Haloferula helveola: one gene and its partner. The protein of the gene in region 2 binds, or shares a complex with, the protein of the main gene of each other region. Links are inferred from orthologs where the notes say so. Each region holds a gene or a part of one and is shown on either strand. Other genes may lie near its edges.

Region 1 (3,027 bases), 2.3 Mb from region 2 along the record:
CCCTCAAGGACGCGCTGAAGGACGACGATCTCGACAAGATCAAGACCGCCACCAGCACGCTCGAGAGCGCCCTTCAGGACCTCTACAACGCCGCTCAGGCCGCCCAGCAGGCTGCCGGTGGTGCGGGTCCGATGCCCGAGTCCGAAGCCTCAACACCTGACGGCGAAACCGCGGAGTCGTCCGAACCGAAGCCCGCCAAGGGCAAGGTCGTCGACGCCGAGGTGGTCGACAAATGATGAACCCTTTCCGCTCCCCCCATCCCGGAGCGGCTACTCAACCAACAACCAACAAACCAAAGACAAAACACATGGCCAACATCCAACCACTCGGTCAACGCGTCCTCGTCAAGCGTCTCGATGCTGATGAGGTCTCCGCCGGCGGCATCGTCCTTCCCGACACCGCCAAGGAGAAACCCCAGGAAGCCGAAGTCATTTCGCTCGGCACGGGCGGCAAGGACGAAGATGGCAAGACCATCGAGTTCACCGTCAAGGTCGGCGACAAGGTGCTCATCTCCAAGTACGGCGGCACCGACGTGAAGGTCGACGGTCAGGATCTGCTGATCCTCTCCGAGTCCGACATCCTCGGCATCGTTTCCTGAATCCATCCCCAATCCACCATCAACCATCTCTAAGCATATGGCCAAACAACTCCAATTCGACGAAAACGCCCGCCACGCGCTCCTGCGCGGCGTGGAGAAGCTCGCCAAGGCCGTCAAGGCCACCCTCGGTCCGGCAGGACGCAACGTGATCCTCGACAAGAAGTTCGGTTCCCCGACCATCACCAAGGACGGTGTCTCGGTCGCCAAGGAAATCGAGCTCGAGGATCCCTACGAGAACATGGGCGCCCAGCTCATCCGCGAAGTCTCGAGCAAGACCTCGGACATCGCCGGTGACGGCACCACCACAGCGACCGTGCTTGCCGAAGCCATCTACAAGGAAGGCCTGCGCAACGTGACCGCCGGTGCCAACCCGATCAGCCTGCAGCGCGGCATCATGAAGGCCACCGAGCAGATCGTCGCCCAACTCAAGGCGATCTCGAAGGAAGTCTCCGACACCAAGGAAATCGCGCAGGTCGCCACCGTCTCCGCCAACTGGGACACCACCATCGGCAACATCATCGCCGAGGCGATGGACAAGGTCGGCAAGGACGGCACGATCACCGTCGAGGAAGCCAAGGGCATCGAAACCACCCTCGACGTGGTGGAAGGCATGCAGTTCGACAAGGGTTACCTCTCGCCGTACTTCGTGACCGACGCCGAGTCGATGGAAGCGAACCTCGAGAACGCCTACATCCTCATCCACGAGAAGAAGATCTCGAACCTGAAGGACATGCTTCCGCTGCTCGAGAAGGTCGCCAAGACCAGCCGTCCGCTCCTCGTCATCGCCGAGGACGTGGAAGGCGAGGCGCTCGCGACCCTCGTGGTCAACAAGCTCCGCGGCATCCTCAACATCGCAGCTGTCAAGGCTCCGGGCTTCGGCGACCGCCGCAAGGCCATGCTCGAGGACATCGCGATCCTCACCGGCGGCAAGGTCATCACCGAAGACCTCGGCATCAAGCTCGATTCCGTCGGCCTCGAGGACCTCGGTGAAGCCAAGCGCATCACGATCTCGAAGGAAGACACCACGATCGTCGAAGGCGCCGGCACGTCCGACGCCATCACCGGCCGGGTCAACCAGATCCGCCGCCAGATCGATGACACCACCAGCGACTACGACCGCGAGAAGCTCCAGGAGCGCCTTGCCAAGCTCGCCGGCGGTGTGGCCGTGATCAACGTCGGTGCCGCCACCGAAACCGAGATGAAGGAGAAGAAGGCCCGCGTCGAAGACGCCCTCCACGCCACCCGTGCGGCGGTTGAGGAAGGCATCGTCCCCGGCGGTGGCACGGCCCTCATCCGCGCCCTCACCCTGTGCATGCAAGGTGACGGTTGCTCGGTGGCTTCGAACGCCGACGAGAAGACCGGCATGGGCATCGTGGCCAAGGCCGTCGAAGCTCCGCTTCGCCAGCTCGCCGCCAACGCCGGCCGCGAAGGCGCGCTGATCGTCGAGAAGGTCAAGAACGGTGCCGAAGGCTACAACGTCGCCACCGACACCTACGAAGACCTCATCGCTTCCGGCGTCGTCGACCCGACCAAGGTCACCCGCTCGGCCCTGCAGAACGCCGCGTCGATCGCCGGCCTCCTGCTCACCACCGAGTGCGTCGTCACCGACCTTCCCGAGAAGGAAGAGCCGGCTGGCGCCCACGGCCACGACCACGGCATGGGCGGCATGATGTAACCAAGGAGCGGCACCTTCCAGGTGCCGTCCAACGATTCCAAAAGCCGGACGGGAAACCGTCCGGCTTTTTTTTTGGAGTGCGGTGGCAGAGCCCCGGGAGGGGCGGCGACACCGCTTTGGAACAGCGTTCGGTTCACGTGGCTCGAAAAGCGGTGTCGCCACTCGGAGACTCGCTCTGCCACCGCACTCCAAATTCCTATCTCCCCGCCTCCCAAGTAATCGACCACGCCACCTCGCCACCCTCCCCGGCATCCAAGGTCAGACGTGCGAGCCCGTCATCCCCAACGGCGACTGTTGCCGTTCCCGCCGACGACTTCGCCTCCGCCGGAACCATTCCATTGCCCGCCATCGTGATCACGAACGGCTCACCACCGACCACACTCGCGACGCCGGAGTAAGTCCGTGTGGCGGCATCCCACTTCACGTCCCGCAGATCCAGCATGCCCTGCAGGATGTGGCGGTTCGTCGAAAGGAACTGCGGGTGGTCCACCCTCCGATGAACGGAATACGTCAGCGTCTGCGCCGGCTTCAAAGCCCGCTCGATCGCCTGACCTCCACCGACTTCGCCGACAAACTCGTCGTTCCAGAAGTCATAGACGTAGTAGCTCGCATCCGGATCGTGACCGAGCGATCCGGTATCCGACTGGTCTCCCGATAGCGGCACGCGCAGCTTCATCGGTTGCTCCGAGTTGTTGCACAGGATCACCTGCGACCAGTCCGGATCAACCCGGTAGCAGTAAACCGACGGATCCTT
Region 2 (2,883 bases):
TGCAGCGCGCAGATCGGGTCGACCTCGGTCACAACGACCTGGGCTCCCTGTCCGCGCAGCGCCTGCGCGCAGCCTTTGCCGACATCGCCGTAGCCGCAGACCACCGCGACCTTGCCTGAGATCATCACGTCGGTCGCACGCTTGATGCCGTCGACGAGCGACTCGCGGCAGCCGTAGAGGTTGTCGAACTTCGACTTGGTAACCGAGTCGTTGACGTTGATCGCCGGCACCAGAAGCGTGCCCTTGCGAGCCATCTGGTAGAGACGGTGCACACCGGTGGTCGTCTCTTCCGAGACGCCCTTCCAGTCCTTGATCATCTTGGCGAAGATGCCCGGCTGCTCCTTGCCGATGTTCTTGAGCAGGTTCTTGATGACCTCTTCCTCGTGACTGCCCGAGGGGGTGTTCACCCAGTCGGAACCGTTCTCCATCTCGTAGCCCTTGTGGAGCAGCAGGGTCGCGTCGCCACCGTCGTCAACGATCAGCTCGGGACCGCCGCCACACGGGAACTGCAACGCCTTCCACGTGCACCACCAGTATTCCTCGAGCGTCTCGCCCTTCCAGGCGAACACCGGGGTACCGGCGGCCGCGATCGCGGCGGCGGCGTGATCCTGCGTCGAGAAGATGTTGCAGGAAACCCAGCGCACCTCGGCACCGAGTTCGACCAGCGTCTCGATCAGGACGGCGGTCTGGATGGTCATGTGGAGCGAACCCATGATCCGGACACCCTGGAGGGGCTTCTCCGGACCGTATTTCTCGCGGGTCGCCATCAGGCCGGGCATCTCGTGCTCGGCGATGTCGATCTCCTTGCGACCGAAATCGGCAAGGCCGATGTCGCGGACTTTGTAATCTTGCGTGCTTTCTGCTACGGCACTCATCGTATCAAATGTAGGTGTTTTCGGGTTGGTTCCGGGGTTACTTGGCGGCTTTCTTCAACGCCGCAACCTTGTTCGTTTCCTCCCACGGCAGACCGCAGTCCTCCTTGCCGAAGTGACCGTAGTTGGTGGAGGCGGAGTAGATGGGACGGAGCAGCTTGAGCTGCTTCACGATATCGGCCGGCTTGAAGGAGAAGACCTTGAGCACGGCACCGAGAATCTTTTCGTCGGACACCGTTCCGGTGCCGAAGGTATCCACGTAGACGCTGACCGGCAGCGGGTGGCCGATGGCATAGGCAAACTGGATCTCGGCGCATTCGGCCAAGCCTGCTGCGACGATGTTCTTCGCCACCCAGCGACCCATGTAGGCGGCCGAACGGTCGACCTTCGAAGGATCCTTGCCCGAGAACGCACCGCCACCGTGACGGCTCGCGCCACCATAGGTATCGACGATGATCTTGCGGCCGGTCAGTCCCGAGTCACCCTGGGGACCGCCGATCACGAAGTTGCCGGTCGGGTTGATCAGGAACTCGGTATCCTTGGTCAGCATGCCCTTCGGCAGGACCTTCTTGATGACCTTCTCGATGCAGAACTTCTCGATCTCGCTGTGCTTCGTGCCGGCGGCGTGCTGGGTCGAAATGACGACGTTCACGATGCGGGTCGGCTTGCCGTCGATGTATTCGACCGAGACCTGCGTCTTGGCATCCGGACGTAGCCACTTGACCCGACCGGTCTTGCGGATGCGGGTCAGCTCGCGACCGAGACGGTGGGCGTACATGACCGGCGCGGGCATCAGCTCGGGAGTCTCGTTGCAGGCGTAGCCGAACATGATTCCCTGGTCACCGGCACCCTGTTCTTCGGTCTTCTTGCCGGTCGCCTTCTTGGCATCGACCCCTTGGGCGATGTCCGGCGACTGGGTGGTCAGGTAGTTGTTGATGAAGACCTTGTCGGCGTGGAACACGTCGTCTTCGTTCACGTAGCCGATCCCGCGGATCGCCTCGCGGATGACCGTGTCGATGTTGATCACCTCGCCGATCGACTTCTGGCCGATCTTGGGGATCGTGATCTCGCCACCCACGACGACCACGTTCGACTTCACGAAGGTCTCACAGGCCACGCGGGACTTCGGATCGACCTTCAGGCAGGCATCGAGAATCGCGTCGGAAATGGTGTCGCAAACCTTGTCGGGGTGGCCTTCGCCAACCGACTCGGAGGAGAAAATGAAGGAACTCATTGGTGTTTCGTTTTTCGTATCGTCAAATCGCGATGCGTTGATGTATCCCTCGGTCCATGGCGTCAATGCTGAAATCCCTGAAGCTTCTGGCCGACCCGACACGCCTCCGGATTCTCCGCCTTTTGGAGCGGGAAGCGCTGAGTGTGGCGGACCTGCAGGAGATTCTCGGGATGGGCCAGAGCCGGATTTCGACCCAGCTATCGTCGCTCAAGGCCGGATCGCTGGTGGAAGACGAGCGCAGCGGAAAGAACAACATCTACCGGTCCTCAATGCCTAGGGAGCTCGCGACCCTGACCGGCAGCGCGGCTGCGGAGATCCCCGAAACCGCCAAGGATGAGACTGCCCTGCGCCACCTTTTGAGAAAGCGGCAGGACCGTTCCCGTGCCTACTTCGACGAGCTCGCGGGCCGATTCGGCAAGGACTACGTGCCCGGCCGGTCTTGGAAGGCCTTGGCAGAGGCACTGCTCAAGGTCATGGCGGCCGGGACGGTCGCCGACCTCGGTGCCGGAGAGGGCACCCTTTCGCAACTGCTGGCCCAACGGGCTGACAAGGTCATCGCGGTCGACCTGTCCGAGAGGATGGTCGAGTTCGGAACGGCGTTGGCGAAGGAACACGGACTGGCCAACCTTGAATACCGCCAAGGCGACCTCGAGGAGCCACCACTTGATCCAGGTTCGGTGGATCTGGTCATCCTCAGCCAGGCCCTCCACCACGCCGCACATCCGCAGAAGGCGATCGACGCGGCGCTGCTCGCCCTCAAGCCGGGCGGCCGAATCG

The links. The genes of interacting proteins can lie anywhere in the genome.
Region 1: the proteins of metK (region 2) and groL are in contact, whole or in part, in a cryo-EM structure (PDB 8P4O), measured with the Escherichia coli proteins. The link is inferred for Haloferula helveola from one-to-one orthologs.

The regions. Positions count from the first base shown.
Region 1 is NZ_AP024702.1:3,404,895-3,407,921, reverse strand. The notes cover bases 1-2,954. They hold groL (chaperonin GroEL), read left to right. Parts: upstream 1-635; coding sequence 636-2,273; downstream 2,274-2,954. Other genes in these bases: HAHE_RS12775 (hypothetical protein), read right to left, coding at 2,470-2,954; HAHE_RS12785 (co-chaperone GroES), read left to right, coding at 308-598; dnaK (molecular chaperone DnaK), read left to right, coding at 1-236. Outside these bases: more of HAHE_RS12775, read right to left, coding at 2,955-3,027.
Region 2 is NZ_AP024702.1:5,657,966-5,660,848, forward strand. The notes cover bases 10-2,819. They hold metK (methionine adenosyltransferase), read right to left. Parts: upstream 2,107-2,819; coding sequence 913-2,106; downstream 10-912. Other genes in these bases: ahcY (adenosylhomocysteinase), read right to left, coding at 10-875; HAHE_RS21615 (metalloregulator ArsR/SmtB family transcription factor), read left to right, coding at 2,163-2,819. Outside these bases: more of ahcY, read right to left, coding at 1-9; more of HAHE_RS21615, read left to right, coding at 2,820-2,883. UniProt on the Escherichia coli protein: Catalyzes the formation of S-adenosylmethionine (AdoMet) from methionine and ATP.